Regions from separate parts of the Paraburkholderia megapolitana genome, predicted to be linked through region 3. Evidence: predicted binding sites of a transcription regulator. Region 3 holds the regulator's gene; each other region holds the start of a gene.
What was found. The regulator HrcA, encoded in region 3, represses chaperone genes, less so after heat shock. The targets are predictions, from matches to a motif close to TTAGCACTCNNNNNNNNNGAGTGCTAA.
Positions count from the first base shown of each region.

Region 1: a site for HrcA is predicted at 2,026-2,052, ahead of groES (co-chaperone GroES). Genes of this name have one in related genera too.
Region 2: a site for HrcA is predicted at 1,923-1,949, ahead of FNZ07_RS12335 (co-chaperone GroES). Genes of this name have one in related genera too.
Region 4: a site for HrcA is predicted at 2,384-2,410, ahead of rpoH (RNA polymerase sigma factor RpoH). Genes of this name have one in related genera too.

Region 1 is NZ_CP041745.1:1,037,507-1,041,694, reverse strand. It holds gene groL (chaperonin GroEL) at 1-1,621, opposite strand, end outside; gene groES (co-chaperone GroES) at 1,664-1,954, opposite strand; gene FNZ07_RS18040 (hypothetical protein) at 2,660-2,935, shown strand; gene FNZ07_RS18035 (hypothetical protein) at 3,056-3,286, opposite strand; gene gspD (type II secretion system secretin GspD) at 3,340-4,188, opposite strand, start outside.
Region 2 is NZ_CP041743.1:2,924,936-2,929,123, forward strand. It holds gene FNZ07_RS12325 (TauD/TfdA dioxygenase family protein) at 1-231, opposite strand, end outside; gene FNZ07_RS12330 (LLM class flavin-dependent oxidoreductase) at 360-1,688, opposite strand; gene FNZ07_RS12335 (co-chaperone GroES) at 1,971-2,264, shown strand; gene groL (chaperonin GroEL) at 2,297-3,937, shown strand; gene FNZ07_RS12345 (SRPBCC family protein) at 3,957-4,188, opposite strand, start outside.
Region 3 is NZ_CP041745.1:655,400-659,587, reverse strand. It holds gene FNZ07_RS16355 (RNA-binding S4 domain-containing protein) at 192-599, opposite strand; gene hemH (ferrochelatase) at 694-1,764, opposite strand; gene hrcA (heat-inducible transcriptional repressor HrcA) at 1,948-2,967, opposite strand; gene FNZ07_RS16340 (NAD kinase) at 3,215-4,117, shown strand; gene recN (DNA repair protein RecN) at 4,173-4,188, shown strand, end outside.
Region 4 is NZ_CP041745.1:451,261-455,448, forward strand. It holds gene nagE (N-acetylglucosamine-specific PTS transporter subunit IIBC) at 1-1,018, shown strand, start outside; gene rpoH (RNA polymerase sigma factor RpoH) at 1,387-2,322, opposite strand; gene FNZ07_RS15410 (acyloxyacyl hydrolase) at 2,699-3,274, shown strand; gene FNZ07_RS15415 (nuclear transport factor 2 family protein) at 3,322-3,702, shown strand; gene ybiB (DNA-binding protein YbiB) at 3,741-4,188, opposite strand, start outside.

The DNA.
Region 1 (4,188 bases), 380 kb from region 3:
CCATGCCACCCATGCCGCCACCACCAGGCATCGGTGCATCTTCCTTCGGCAGTTCGCAGACAGCTGCGTCGGTCGTCAGCAGCAGGCCAGCTACCGAAGCGGCGTTTTGCAGCGCCGTGCGCGTTACCTTCGTCGGATCGACCACGCCTGCATCGACCAGATCGACGTACTCGCCGGTTGCAGCGTTGTAGCCGTAGTTGCCCTTGCCTGCTGCAACTGCTGCCACCACGACGCTGGCTTCTTCGCCGCCGTTCGTGACGATCTGACGCAGCGGCTCTTCCATCGCGCGCAGCACGATCTTGATACCTGCGTCTTGATCGGCGTTGTCGCCCTTGATGCCGGCGATTGCCGAACGCGCGCGGATCAGTGCCACACCGCCGCCAGCCACGATGCCTTCTTCAACAGCTGCGCGGGTTGCGTGCAGTGCGTCTTCGACACGTGCCTTCTTTTCCTTCATTTCCATCTCGGTCGCAGCGCCGACCTTGATCACTGCCACGCCGCCGGCCAGCTTGGCCACGCGCTCTTGCAGCTTTTCACGGTCGTAGTCCGACGTCGCTTCTTCGATCTGCGTACGCACTTGCTTCACGCGCGCTTCGATGTTCGCGCCTTCGCCAGCGCCGTCGATGATCGTCGTGTTTTCCTTGCCCACTTCGATACGCTTCGCTTGACCCAGTTCGGCCAGCGTTGCCTTTTCGAGCGTCAGGCCGGTTTCTTCAGCGATGACTTGACCGCCGGTCAGGATCGCGATGTCTTCCAGCATGGCCTTACGACGATCGCCGAAGCCCGGAGCCTTGACAGCAACGGTCTTCAGAATGCCGCGGATGTTGTTCACAACCAGCGTAGCCAGCGCTTCGCCTTCGACATCTTCAGCGATGATCAGCAGCGGACGGCCAGCCTTGGCGACTTGCTCGAGGACCGGGAGGAGGTCGCGAATGTTCGAAACCTTCTTGTCGTGCAGCAGCACGAACGGGTTTTCGAGCACAGCAACTTGCTTGTCCGGGTTGTTGATGAAGTACGGCGACAGGTAGCCGCGGTCGAATTGCATCCCTTCGACAACGTCCAGCTCGTCTTGCAGCGACTTGCCGTCTTCGACGGTGATGACGCCTTCCTTGCCGACCTTGTCCATGGCTTCAGCAATGCGATCGCCGATCGACGTGTCGCTGTTTGCCGAGATCGCGCCGACCTGGGCGATTTCCTTGTTGGTCGTGCAGGGCTTGCTGATCTTGCGCAGTTCTTCGATCGCTGCGTTCACAGCCTTGTCGATGCCGCGCTTCAGGTCCATCGGGTTCATGCCCGATGCAACGTACTTCATGCCTTCGCGAACGATGGATTGTGCGAGGACCGTTGCGGTCGTCGTACCGTCGCCGGCGTTGTCGCTGGTCTTGGAAGCCACTTCCTTGACCATTTGCGCGCCCATGTTCTGGAGCTTGTCCTTCAGCTCGATTTCCTTCGCGACCGACACACCGTCCTTCGTGATCGTCGGGCCGCCGAAGCTGCGCTCGAGCACGACATTGCGGCCCTTGGGACCGAGCGTGACCTTCACAGCGTTGGCGAGGATGTTCACGCCTTCAACCATCTTGGCACGGGCGGAATCACCGAATACGACGTCTTTAGCTGCCATCTTCTAACTCCTTGAATTCTTGAAAATAACCGGGCGCGAAACTTACTTCTGCACCACAGCCATGATGTCTTCTTCGCGCATCACGAGCAGTTCGTTGCCATCGACCTTGACGGTCTGGCCAGCGTACTTGCCGAACAGGACGCGGTCACCGACCTTCACGTCGAGCGCGATCTGTGCGCCCTTATCGTCACGCTTGCCCGGGCCGACGGCCAGGATTTCGCCTTGATCCGGCTTTTCTGCTGCAGCTTCGGGGATCACGATGCCCGAGGCGGTTTTCGTTTCCTGATCCAGACGCTTGACGATCACGCGATCGTGCAAAGGACGAAGGTTCATACACACTCCTCTCTTGATTGAGACTGAAGAACGCTGAGAAAACCCGGCTGGCGGGCCAACCGGCGATGTTGTTAGCACTCTCGTGCGGTGAGTGCCAATTATATGGACGAGGGATGACAAATTCAAGAAGTGGGTGAAGTTGGGGTGGCGAGAATCGCGTTACTTTGGATTTCGCTCGCTTGAAATTGCACCCTGCACCGTAGCGAAACAGCAGGAATTCAATTAAATATCCTTTATAAACAGCAGGATAATCTCATCCTATCCCTACCCGACGTCACTCACTGGAGCCGACACCGGCCCCTCGCGCGCGCTGCCCCTATCTGAAGAACGCCCTATGACCAGGGAAATCCCCTAGTCAGCGAAAAAACGGCAAATCTGACCGGGCCCTTCGGCGGATAGCAGCTTCGATGGTGCGGTGCCGTCATGTTTCTGGGGCTATCGATAGCGGCCTGACGGCACATTAGCGGGCGGGGGCTTGAATCATGGTCACGCCATCGGCAGGTTCACTATTTCGCAGTGCAGATCGATCTGACCTTATCTGGTTCGCGCGCCTATCTGGAACGCATACCATTCCGCGTCAACGCTCAGAGACCCGGTTTCGTTAGAAAGGAGCACGGTAAGCAGCCTCACGGCTCTCCGGCATACCCCCGGGAATGGCAGTACATCGCCGCCCGCCTAGCATGTGCCCCCAAAGGAGAAAATCATATGAAGCGCTTCGTTCTGAGTACCGCGGTTCTCGCAGCGACCTTGTGCAGTTTCTCGACGTTTGCCCAAACCGCACCGAAGAGTACCGGCGACAGACACCCCAACCTGCGTGTCGCGCAGGGTCTGGTCGCAGAGGCGAGCACGCGAATCAACGATGCACAGAAGGCCAATGAATGGGACCTCGGCGGACACGCCGGAAAGGCACGTGCGCTGCTTGTCGAGGCTAGCGACGAACTCAAGAAAGCAACAGAAGCCGCGAACGCCCATCCGAACTGAGCCCTGCACAAGCGGACTTTCACAGCACGGGAGCAAGGAGGCGACGCTGGCCGCGCTGCGTCCTTGCTCCAAGGTTTCACGTGAGCTCCGTCGCTCGCCCAATTCGATGATCGCGCGTCGCTACGTGCTCCCCGCTTTATGAAGCGCATCGCCAATCTGCCGCAGCGCTTCGATAAGCGAGTCGACTTCGGTGGTTTGCGCAATCTGCTGGGTCGCCACGCCATAGCCGTACCCCGTCTCCAGATGTTTCACCAGCTCTGAAACGGGCAAGACTCCATTGCAGTCGAGCGCCTTCGCGAGAGCGAGGTAACCCCACATTACTGCCAGCACTTCACCTGATCGATCGTCCACGGGGCGTTTCCTTTATCTTGCTTGCGGGCATGACTACACGGTTAGCAGACCAGTCAAGGATGATCTCCCGGCGATTCGATCTTCGAACCGACGCCGCTCGCCGAAGCAGGTGCAGGAGCCGCCGCCTTGGGCGCCATCTGCTGACGACGCATCTGATCCAGATTGAACAGATTCATTGCGGGCGAGCCGCCCTCGGCAGGACCGAGCGGCATCGGCGGAACGACCGGATCGTCCTTGTCCTTGATCAGGTTGTTGTCCGACTTGTACGCGCCCTGCACACCCTGGATGTAGTCGTAACGGTTCTGCGTCACCGCCCGCGCAGTCGCGCTGTCGTTGATGATCACAGGACGCAGGAACACCAGCAGATTGGTCTTCGAGCGGGTCTTCGATTCCGAGCGGAACAGCTGGCCGACCCACGGAATATCGCCCAGCAACGGAACCTTGCTGTTGCTGACCGCGTAGCTGTCCTGCATCAGGCCACCGAGCACGATGATCTCGCCATCGTCGGCAAGCACCGTCGACTGGATCGAACGCTTGTTGAACGTCGGACCGTTCGGATTGGACGTCGGATCGGTCGTGCCGCTCACAACCGACGAGTCTTCAGTAGCAAGCTGCAACTTGAGGATCCCGCCGTCGGTGATCTGCGGTTTGATATCGAGCGTCAGGCCGACGTCCACGCGATCGACCGTGTTGAACGCCGAGGCTGTGCTACCGCTGGTGAGATTCGAATACGACCCGGTGGTGATCGGCACATTCTGGCCAACCACAATCTTGGCTTCTTCGTTGTCGAGCGTGACGAGGTTAGGGGTGGACAGCACATTGACGTCGCTGGACTGCGACAGTGCCTGCAACAACGCCCCGAGCCCCTGGACGCCGAGAAAGTTGTGCACCCAACCGATGTT
Region 2 (4,188 bases), on a different replicon from region 3:
GGAGAACGCAACGTGCTGCTCGTGGGTCAGAAACTGCTCGCGAAAGAACACCACGCGCCACGCGAGCAGCGCAGCGCGGATCTCCGCGATCTGCTGCAGGGATAGCGGCTTCGTCAGATCGACACCGTGAATTTCCGCGCCAATATGCGCGGACAGCGGCGAGACCTCGATCGACTGCGCTTGCAAGGTAGATTCAGATGCGGAAAACGGCGGAGAGACCACGGCGTTCATCGGATGCTCCTGAAGAATGGGGTGTTTCACGCGTACAGCGGGTGTTGCATCATGCGTGGCGCCGAACGCAGCGGTCAACGTCCGGCTTCGAGTTTTTTCTGCTATCGATTCCGCTCCGACGCATGACGTTACGCCGCGAAAAAGCGGTTCGCCGGTCGCGGCAGCCCGAGATGTTCGCGCAACGTCGAGCCTTCATACTCGCGACGGAAAATGCCGCGCCGCTGTAGTTCCGGCACCACCTGATCGACGAAATCGTCGAGACCGCCAGGCAGAAACGGAAACATCACATTGAAGCCATCCGAGCCCTCTTCCACCAGCCACTGCTCCATCTGATCCGCAATCGATACCGGCGTACCGACCATCTCCAGCCCCGAATAGCCACCGATCCGTTGCGCGAGCTGGCGCACGGTCAGTCCTTCTTCGCGTGCCCAGTCGACCACGCGCTGGCGCGCACTGCGGCTCGCGTTGCTCTCTGGAATCTCGGGCAGCGGGCCGTCCGGATCGAGATGCGATACGTCGTGACCGAGCGCGATCGACAGCGACGCGATGCCGCTGTCGTAGTGCACATAGCGGTCGAGCTCGGCGCGCTTGTGCTGCGCTTCGTCGAGCGACGAACCGACCACCACGAACGCGCCCGGCAGGATCTTCAGATGATCGCGCGCGCGGCCAAGCGGTTCGAGGCGCGCCTTCACATCGGCATAGAAGCGCTTGCCCTCGGCGAGATTCGGTTGCGCGGTGAAAACTGCGTCGGCGGTTTCGGCGGCCAGTTGCCTCCCCGCCTCCGACGACCCCGCCTGCACGACCACCGGCCAACCCTGCACCGGCCGCGCGATATTCAGCGGGCCGCGCACCGACAGATGCTCGCCCTTGTGATCGAGCACGTGCAGTTTCTCCGGCTCGAAATACACGCCGCGCTCGACGTCGCGCACAAAAGCATCGTCGGCCCAGCTGTCCCACAGGCCGGTCACGACATCATAGAACTCGCGCGCCCGGTGGTAGCGCTCACCGTGCTCGACGTGCTCGTCGAGACCGAAGTTGCGCGCGGCCTCCGGGTTCGATGTGGTCACGAGATTCCAGCCGGCGCGGCCACCGCTCAGATGATCGAGCGACGCGAAACGCCGCGCGACGTGATACGGCTCGTCGAAGGTCGTCGACGACGTCGCGATCAGGCCGAGGCGCTCGGTGACTGCGGCGAGCGCGGACAGCAGCGTCATCGGCTCGAACGACGTAACCGTATGACTGCGCTTTAACGTATCGATCGGCATGTTGAGCACCGCGAGGTGATCGGCCATGAAGAACGCGTCGAAGCGCGCGGCTTCGAGCCGCTGCGCGAAACGTTTGATCAGCGCGAAGTTGAAGTTCGCATCGGGCGCGGCGCCCGGAAAGCGCCATGCGCCGGTATGAAGACTGACGGGGCGCATGAACGCGCCGAGATGCAATTGACGGGAGCGGGTCATGATGTGGGGTCACGATGTTGGACAAGTTCGATTCGGCGATCAAACGGAACGCTCACCATACGCCAGACGCAAAAAACTGGCAGGACCCGCATGGCAGAAGGGTTTTTACACGACGCAGCCAAGGCATGCCGCCGTCCGCCATGACAGAACCGCGTGCAAATGCCATACACCGATAAGGTTGTGCGAATCCGTTATTGGAGTACACGACGGCACGTTTCTATACTCGGGCTTCGGTCAGCACTCGCCAGCGAAGAGTGCCAATTCATCGATACAGGAAAGCAGATGAGCCTACGTCCGTTACACGATCGCGTGATCGTCAAGCGCCTCGATCAGGAAACCAAAACCGCGTCGGGCATCGTGATTCCCGACAGCGCCGCAGAAAAACCCGACCAGGGCGAAGTCCTCGCAGTCGGCCCGGGCAAGCGCGACAACGACGGCAAACGCATCGAGCCCGATCTGAAAGTCGGCGAGCGCGTGCTGTTCGGCAAGTACGCGGGTCAGGCTGTCAAGGTCGACGGCAACGAACTGCTGGTGCTGCGCGAAGACGACATCGTCGCTGTCGTGAACGCGCGCTGATCGCTTCGCCTCATACACAAAGGAATCGGAACATGGCAGCCAAGGAAATCGTTTTCAGCGACAACGCGCGCACCAAACTCGTCGAAGGTGTGAATCTGCTCGCGAATGCAGTGAAAGTGACGCTCGGGCCGAAAGGTCGCAACGTCGTGATCGAACGCAGCTTCGGTGCGCCGGTCGTGACGAAGGACGGTGTATCGGTGGCGAAGGAGATCGAGCTTGCCGACCGCCTGCAGAACATCGGCGCGCAGCTCGTGAAGGAAGTCGCGTCGAAGACCAGCGACACCGCCGGCGACGGCACGACGACGGCAACGGTGCTCGCGCAGGCGATCGTCCGTGAAGGCCAGAAGTACGTTGCAGCCGGGCTGAATCCGCTCGACCTGAAACGCGGTATCGACAAGGCTGTCGCCGCGGGCATCGAAGAGCTGAAGAAGATCAGCAAGCCGACCACCACCAGCAAGGAAATCGCCCAGGTCGCGACGATCTCGGCGAACGGCGAGGAATCGATCGGCCAGCGCATCGCCGAAGCGATCGACCGCGTCGGCAAGGAAGGCGTGATCACCGTCGAAGACGGCAAGACGCTCGCCGACGAGCTCGATGTGGTCGAAGGGTTGCAGTTCGATCGCGGCTACCTGTCGCCGTATTTCATCAATAACCAGGACCGCCAGGTCGCGGTGCTCGACACACCGTACATCCTGCTGCACGACAAGAAGATTTCGAACATCCGCGACCTGCTGCCGGTGCTCGAACAGGTCGCGAAAGCGGGACGGCCGCTCCTGATCATCGCGGAAGACGTCGAAGGCGAAGCGCTTGCAACGCTCGTCGTGAACAATATTCGCGGCATCCTGAAGACGGTCGCTGTGAAAGCACCGGGTTTCGGCGACCGTCGCAAGGCGTTGCTCGAAGACATTGCGATCCTGACCGGCGGCCAGGTGATCGCCGAAGAAACCGGCCTCACGCTCGAAAAGGCGACGCTGGCCGAACTGGGTCAGGCGAAGCGCATCGAAGTCGCCAAGGAAAATACGATCGTGATCGACGGCGCCGGCGACAAAGCGAGCATCGAAGCGCGCGTGAAGCAGATCCGCGTGCAGATCAACGAAGCGACCTCCGACTACGACCGCGAGAAACTGCAGGAACGTGTCGCGAAACTGGCCGGCGGTGTCGCCGTGATCAAGGTGGGCGGTGCCACCGAAATCGAAGTGAAAGAAAAGAAGGATCGCGTCGACGATGCGCTGCATGCGACGCGTGCGGCTGTCGAGGAAGGCATCGTGGCGGGCGGCGGTGTCGCATTGATCCGCGTCAAGCAGGCAATCGCGGGGTTGACCGGAGCGAACCGGGATCAGGATGCGGGTATCAACATCGTGCGTCGCGCGCTCGAAGAACCGCTGCGGCAGATCGTCACGAATGCGGGCGAGGAAGCGAGCGTCGTCGTCGCGAAGGTCGCGGAAGGCAGCGGTAATTTCGGCTACAACGCGGCAACGGGTGAGTACGGCGATCTGGTGGAATCGGGTGTGCTCGATCCGACCAAGGTCACGCGCACGGCGTTGCAAAACGCGGCATCAATTGCGAGTTTGCTGCTGACGACCGACGCCACTGTGTATGAGGCGCCGAAAGATGCTGCCCCTGCGGCGGCGTCTGGTGGTCCTGGTGCGGGTGGTCCAGGCTTCGACTACTAGACTGAAGCAAAGAACCGGGCTAGTGCCGTCGCTCTGGTGCTAGCCCGGTCAACGTCGCTTCCATGAACTGCCGAAAGTCCTCGTGAACGAATCGTGAAATGAACCAGCCGTCGGGCAACCCCTTCGGACTGAACGAATATTCCCAACGAATGTGCGTGCCGCGGTCGCTTCCTGAGAAACGAAACTCCGAAAGCGCGTATGTGATGTATCGACCGGTGTCGTTCGTGATATTCCACACCTCAAACTGGAAA
Region 3 (4,188 bases):
GCGAGCCCATCACCGTCCGTCCCAATTGCCTGTTTCCATCCTGTGTTCAGGGGGTACCGTGAAACTGACCTTTGCAATATCGGCGGTCGCCTTGGTACTCATCGCGGGGACCACGACCATCTGCATGTCCGGGGCCGTCAACGAGAGCACGACCGAATATGGCGGCGTGCACGCGACGATGGAAAAGCTGTTCAATCCCCACCTGAAAGTCTGTCGATAATGCGCCGGTCGCGTTTCGTCGGCCGGCCCTGCAACGCCTCTGCCGGCTCCCGGTACGTCTTGCGGCGTTCCAGCTCCTGCTGCCGTTTCGCCTTGCTGTCCGCGGTTTCCGCGTAGAGCGTCTGGGCTACGCTGGCCGGCCCGCGCACGTCGCACAGGCCCAGCACCTCCACCTGCCACACCATCCGTTCGATCTCGATCTCAACCAGATCGCCGACGCGCACGTCTCTGGCCGGCTTGACCGTCGCGCCGCCAATCCTCACCTGTCCTTTCTCGACCGCCGTGGCCGCGAGCGAACGCGTCTTGAAGAAGCGCGCCGCCCATAGCCACTTGTCGATCCGCAGGCGTGCGCCTGCGTCGGTTGAAATGCGGTAGTTCATCGGTTGCTCCTGGTCGCAGCGGCACCTGCCGGCGAGGCGCTGCGAAATTCAGGTGCCGGGCCTGTTGTCCAGCCCGGCGACGCAACGGCAGCGCTCATGCCGCCGCCGCGCCGTGGGTGTGCGGCGCCTGCACCGGCCAGCCCTGCAGATTGATCGCCACGATTTCGCCAAGCGCCGCGATCCACGCCGGCGCCGTATTGACGCAGGGAATGCGGTGAAACTCCTTGCCGCCCGCGTGCACAAACTCGTCGCGAACTTCGATGCCGATTTCCTCGATGGTTTCGAGGCAATCGGCGGTGAAGCCCGGACAGAACACGTCCGCCCGCCGCACGCCCGCCGCACCCAGTTCCTTCAGCGTCGGCGCGGTATATGGCTGCAGCCATTCGGCCTTGCCGAAGCGCGACTGGAAGGTCACCCGGCATTCGACCGAGCTCAGCTCGAGCGCCTGCATCAGCAGCGCGCCGGTTTGCTGGCATTGCTCGTGGTACGGATCGCCGAGATCGAGCGTGCGTTTGGGCACACCGTGGAAACTGAGGATCAGCTTGTCGCCGGCAGCGAAATCCGGGCGGCCGTGCGCGTGCCAGTAATGCTGCACCTGGGCCGCGAGCGCCGCGATGTACGCGGGATGATCCGCGTACTGGCGCACGGTACGGATCTCGGGCTGGTTGCGCATGCGTCGCAACGCTGCGAACGCGTCATCGAAGGCAGTAGCGGTCGTCGACGACGAATACTGCGGATACATCGGCATCAGCAGCACGCGTTCGGCGCCGGCAAGCTTCAACTGGTTCAGCATCGCCGGAATGCCCGGCGTGCCGTAGCGCATCGCGTACTCGACGATCGTCGTATAGCCGTTCGCCTGCAGCAACTGACGCAACGCGTCGACCTGCTTCTCGGTGTGCACGCGCAGCGGCGAGCCCTCCGGCATCCAGACCGCCGCGTATTTCTTCGCCGACGAAACGCCACGAAACGGCAAGATCAGCAGACGCAGGATGATCTGCCACAGCACGGCGGGAATCTCGACGACACGCGGATCGGACAGAAACTGCGCGAGGTAGCGCCGCACCGCGCGGGGCGTGGGCGCATCGGGGGTGCCGAGATTGATCAGCAGCACGCCGACGCGATGTGCCGCGGCAGGCTGCGAAGGCCGCTCGAGATCGAAACGCATAGGCAACGGGTCGGCGCGCGGGGCGCGGAGTGAGAGGCGAAAGCGGCCATTATAGCGGCGCGGCTCGCCGGACCAACCCGCAACCGCCGCGCTTACCGCGCCCGTTGGCCATCCGGCCGATTGGTGGCGCGGAAGCCGGCGCGGCATCATCCACCATTGCAAGGGAAGACTGCGGAAACCGCCCTACTGCTGGCTGAGCGTCAGCGAGAGCAGCCGCGCGGTGATGTCGACGATCGGGATCACGCGGCTGTAGGCCATGCGCGTCGGCCCGATCACACCGAGCGTGCCGACGATCGTGCCATTCACCTCATACGGCGCAGTGACGACGCTCATTTCCTCGATCGGCACGAGGTTCGATTCGCCACCGATGAAAATCTGCACGCCCTGCGCGTGACTCGAAACATCGAGCAACTGAAGGAGGCTGGTCTTTTGGTCGAATATATCGAACAGCTTGCGCAGCCGCGCCATGTCGGACGACAGGTCGGCCACTTCGAGCAGGTTGCGCTCGCCGGAAATCAGCACGGTTTCGCCGGTATCGGTGTCGTCGGTGCTCGCGGTGACCGCAGCGTGCATCAGCGTCGTCATGTCGCCGCGCAGCGCATCGATCTCTTCGCGCAGGCGGCGGCGCACCTCGTCGAAGGAGAGACCGGCGAAATGCGCGTTGATGTAGTTGGACGCTTCGGTCAGCTCGGACAGCGAGAAATCGCGCTGCGTCGCCATGATGCGGTTCTGCACATCGCCTTCGGGCGTCACGATGATGAGCAGGATGCGCTTGTCCGACAGACGCATGAATTCGATCTGCTTGAACACGTGACTGCGGCGCGGCGTCAGCACGACGCCGGCAAACTGCGACAGGCTGGACAACACGCTGGCCGCGGCCGCGACGATCTTTTGCGGCTCGCCGGCCTGGAGCGTGGTCTTGACAGTGCGGGTAACGGCTTCTTCGTCGGCGGCGGACTCCATGGTCAGCATCGTGTCGACGAAGAGCCGGTAGCCGCGCGGCGTTGGAATCCGGCCCGCCGACGTATGCGGGCTGATTACGAGTCCCAGTTCCTCGAGGTCGGACATCACGTTGCGGATCGTCGCGGGGCTCAGTTCCAGCCCGGAGTAACGCGACAGCGTGCGTGAGCCGACCGGCTGACCTTCGGCGATGTAACGCTCGATCAGCGTTTTGAGGAGGGTTTGTGCGCGGGGATCTAGCATGACGAAAAATTTTAGCTCAATGGCGCTACAAACGATATGACCGGGATGTCGCCATCTATCCCAGCCGGCTTTGTCGCCCGTCAGCAGTTGCATGGCAGAGGTGCCGCCGCGCGCCCGATGCGGTCCTGTCATCGGCGCTTCACCATTCTAACGACAATCCTGTCCATGCAAGCCCGCTTTCGGTCCCGGCGCGCCGCCAGGATTGGCCACGGTTCTTTTCGACACCTACCTATGGTGTAATGCCGGCATGCAAGTTACCACCCAGTTCAAGACCGTCGCGCTCATAGGGCGCAGCAACACGCCCGGCATCGGCGAGCCGCTGACGAAGCTCGCCGCCTGCATCGAGAAGCGTGGCTTCGAGGTCGTGTTCGAAGCGGACACAGCCGCCGAGATCGGCGCGTCCGGCCACCCCGCGCTGCGGCTTGCCGAGATCGGCGCGCGCGCGGACGTCGCGGTCGTGCTCGGTGGCGACGGCACGATGCTCGGCATCGGTCGGCAACTGGCGCCCTACCGTACCCCGCTGATCGGCATCAACCACGGCCGGCTCGGCTTCATCACCGACATCCCGATTTCCGACATGTACGAGGCCGTCCCGCAGATGCTCGCGGGCAGCTTCGAGCGCGAAGAACGCACGCTGCTCGAAGCGCGCATCATGCGCGCCGGCGAACCGATCTATCACGCGCTCGCGTTCAACGACGTTGTCGTGAATCGCAGCGGCTTCTCGGGGATGGCGGAACTGCGCGTCTCGGTGGATGGGCGCTTCATGTCGAACCAGCGCTCCGACGGTCTGATCGTCGCGACGCCGACCGGCTCGACTGCGTATGCGCTGTCGTCGGCGGGACCGATCCTGCATCCCCAGTTGCAGGGCCTCGTGCTCGTGCCGATCGCGCCGCATGCGCTGTCCAACCGGCCGATCGTGTTGCCGGACGACTCGAAGGTCGGCATCCAGATCATCTCGGGCCGCGACGTGAATGTGAACTTCGATATGCAGTCGTTCACCGCGCTTGAGCTGAACGATACGATCGAGGTGCGCCGCTCGCGCCATACGGTGCCGTTCCTGCATCCGGTCGGGTATAGCTATTTCGCGACGCTGCGCAAGAAGCTGCACTGGAACGAGTACCCGTCGCACGAAGACGATCCTGAAAACTGAGCTGAGAACTGAACGCTCGCCTCGCCCGTCACCGCCTGCCAACCAGACCACCTCCATGCTTCGCCATCTCT
Region 4 (4,188 bases), 200 kb from region 3:
CGGCGGCCTGCTGTTCTCGATGGCGCTGACGTCGCTGCTGACCGGCGTGACCGAGCCGATCGAGTTCAGCTTCATGTTCCTCGCACCGGTGCTGTACGTGATCCATGCGGTATTGACCGGGCTGTCGATGGCGATCTGTTCGGCGCTTGGCATCAAGCTCGGCTTCACGTTCTCGGCGGGTGCGATCGACTACGTGCTGAACTACGGCCTGTCGACGAAGGGCTGGCTCGCGATTCCGATCGGCATCGTGTATGCGGTGGTGTACTACGGCCTGTTCCGCTTCTTTATCCGCAAGTTCAACATGGCGACGCCGGGGCGTGAGCCGGCATCGGCCGAAGCACAGGTCGATTCGTTCACGACCGGTGGTTACGTTGCACCGACCGCGGGGGCGAGCGTGCCGCGTGCGGCGCGCTACATCGCCGCGCTCGGTGGCGCGGCTAATCTGACGCTCGTCGATGCGTGTACGACGCGGCTGCGTCTGTCGGTGGTCGACCCGGCGCACGTGTCTGAGCCCGAGTTGAAGACGATCGGTGCGCGTGGCGTGCTGAAGCGCGGCGGTAACAGCGTGCAGGTGATCATCGGGCCGGAAGCGGACATCATTGCCGACGAGATTCGGGCGACGCTTGCTCAAGGTGGTGGTGCGGCGGACCTCGGTGCGCAGCCGGCGAGCACCGCGGCGGCAGCGGCCGCGACCGCGACGCGTGCTGCCGTTGCACCGGTGGCGCAAGCAGCCGGCAGCGGCCCGCTCGATCCCGACCCGACACGCTGGCTGGCGGTGTTCGGCGGCGCGACGAATATCGTGTCGCTTGATGCGGTGGCTGCTACGCGGCTGCGGATCGTGGTGCGCGATCCGTCGTCGGTGGATCGGCAGCGGCTTGCGGCGCTCGATGTGGCGTGGGTATCGGCGGATACGTTCCACATCGTTGTCGGCGACGCGGCGCAGCGCTACGCGCAGCAACTGACGGCGCGGCTGCCTGCTGTGGATGGCGCGAGCGGTGCAACACCGTTGCCTGCATGACGCGATAGTGATTAGAGGCTCAAGCGGTTTGCGCACGATGCGTGAATCGCGGCGATACGAAAAAGCGCTGCCCTTTGCGAGGCAGCGTTTTTTTGTCGGCTGAGATTGTGCAATACGGGTACTGGTGAAGTCTGCTGCGTCGGCAGCTCAGTTCAATTGACGTACGCAAAAAGAGCCGCGCCGCCTTTCGAGGGCGAGGCTTCGGTTCAGCACCCTGCGGCGCCAGACCGTGGCCATACGTTATGCGTAGCCACGCGTACTCACCCAGTGCAATCAACGTGCGCAGAAAAAAGCCCTGCCGTCTTTCGAGGGCAGGGCTCCGACTCGGCACCTTGCGGCGCCAGACCATTTTCATGCGCTATGCGTCGTTACGCATATTCGTTCAGCGCACCACGCATCTTCTTCATCGCACTGGCTTCGATCTGGCGAATGCGCTCGGCGGAAACACCGAATTCGGCGGCAAGATCGTGCAGCGTCGAGCCACCCGAGCCGTCGTCCTCGACGTGCAGCCAGCGTGCTTCGATGATGCGGCGGCTACGGGCGTCGAGCGAGTCGAGCGCGGCGGCGATGCCGTCGCTCTGCAGCTTGTCGCGCTGACGCGCGGCCAGCACGGCGGTCGGCTCGTTGTGCGAATCGGCGAGGTAGGCGATCGGCGCGTACGACTCTTCACCGTCTTCGATCTGGCCTTCCAGTGCGATGTCGCCACCCGACAGGCGCGTTTCCATCTCGGCGACTTCTTCGCGCTTCACGTTCAGTTCTTTCGCGAGACCTTCGATCTCTTCCGGCGTGAACGCCTGCAACCCCTGCTTGTGGCTGCGCAGGTTGAAGAACAGCTTGCGCTGCGCCTTCGTGGTGGCGACCTTCACCGTGCGCCAGTTGCGCAGGATGTACTCGTGAATCTCCGCCTTGATCCAGTGCATGGCGTACGACACCAGCCGTACGTTCTGCGTCGGATCGAAGCGCTTCACGGCCTTCATCAGGCCGATGTTGCCTTCCTGGATCAGGTCGGCATGCGGCAAGCCGTAGCCAAGATAATTGCGCGCGATCGACACGACGAGCCGCAAGTGCGACAGCACCATACGACGGGCGGAATCCAGATTGTTTTGTTCCCGGAACTCCGTGGCGAACTGGCGTTCTTCTGCTGGCGTCAGCATCGGGATCCGGTTCACGGCCTGGATGTAGGCGTCGATGTTGCCCAGCTGGCCGGGCAGCAGCGAAGATTGCGCGAGCGCCAGTGCACCTGCCGGAGCGGCCTTAGCCGACGACGGGCTCAGAGTACTCGGAAGGGTCATTGCGTTGCTCACGTAGGAAACTCCTTTGAAATCAGCAAAAAAGCGTAGTCCGAATACGACTCCACGCGGGATGTTAGCACTCTCAATAACGGAGTGCTAACACTTAGAGTGTGTGGGGTCTTCAAGGTTCCATTCCGCCTATTGGAATTCATATTCTAATAGCATTATACCCCTCTTGTACCCTCACTGCAGCATTCGCGCGATGGGCGTAGGATCTACCCGCGGAGCACGGCCAGCCTTGTAGAAAGAGCGATTTTTTCGGAATTTGAGGTAGCTATTTGCCAGATTTGGCATTCCTCAGATGATCTCTTACTTATGGCCTGCTTCAGGATAACGGCTTCCTTCCACTCGACGATTTCGAGTTCGACCGGGCATTTAGAGGTGTTCGATGAAGAAGAAGAACGATGCGGCGCACGCACTGGCACTCAAAATTACCTTGCTTGGCGGTCTATTGGCAGCATCCGGCGCGGCGTGCGCCGATCAATCCGGCAATCAGTTCGGCATTCAGATCGCCGGCGGCACCGCCGACCATCATGTCCATAAGCTCGACCTGGGCGGGGTGTGGGACCCCGGTCTGACCTGGTGGTATATCGGCGACTGGCATTTCACGGTGGTGGCGGAGGCGCACGCGGCGTGGTGGCACACCGACGAAGGCAACGTCCACGAGAACATCGGCGAATTCGGCTTCACGCCGGTATTTCGCTTCATCAAGGGTTCGGGGACCATCCGCCCATTCTTCGAAGCGGGCTCGGGCATCCGGCTGCTGACGAGCCCCACGATCTCCCGTCGCTACAACCTCGGGTCGGCGTTCCAGTTCGCCGATATGGTCGGTGTGGGCGCGCAGTTCGGCAATCATCAGCAGTATCAGGCGGGCTACCGGTTTCAGCACGTATCGAACGGCGGTATCAAAGAGCCCAATCCTGGTATAAATTTCAGCCAGCTATATTTGCAATATAACTTCTGACGACCGCGGCCGCGTGCAGGCTCAAGTCGGTGTAAAGGGGCTGAGCAATGGCGGCAAAAATGATCGAGGCGATTCGCGAACTTGAACGCGACCGCTTTCGGGCGATGGTCGACGGCGACGGGCCTTTGCTCGACTCGCTGCTTTCGGACGGCGTGAGCTACGTGCACACGAACGGCAAGCGCGAGACCAAGCGGCAGTTCATCGACGCGATCACCGCGGGCCGCCGACGCTACCGGCAGATCGAGATCCAGTCGCAGGACGTTCTGCCGGTCGGCGACACCTGCGTCGTGACTGGCCGCGCGCTGATCGAGATGGAAGCGAATAACGGCGCGCTGCTGTTTCCGATCGCGTACACCGCGATCCATACGCAGGAAGGCGGGCAGTGGCGGCTCGTCGCCTGGCAGGCAACGCGGTGTGCGATCGAATGATGCCTGGCTGAGCCTTGGACCCCTCGCGCTGCTGGCGCCTACTCCGTTCTCTTACCCGCAATCTCGACGATCACGCCCACCTGCCGCGCAATCGCATCGGGCACCGGCGCGTCGCCGCGCAGTACCGCATCGATCCACCCAGCCGTCGTCGCGGCGTCGCGTGCTTCGGGGAGCGCCACAGCAGGCGCGTCGGGCGACGAACGCTCGGCCACCAGCAGCGTTTCGCAGACTCCGTCGTGTAACCAGTCCACCTGCACCTGGCGACGCGTATCCGCGACCGCTTCGCCTTCCGTGCCGCGCGCGAGCAGCGCGCCGCCCGCGGCGGCATCCAGGTGCGTGCTGAACAACTGCGTGAGACTTTCGCGGTAGGGCGGGTGCGTGTAGTTGACGAGCCGCAAGCCGACGGGTGCAAACGGCTGGAGAATTTTCACGAGCGTATGCGTCGAATTGCGCACGCCCATGCGCGCGCGCAACGCGAGGAGCCGC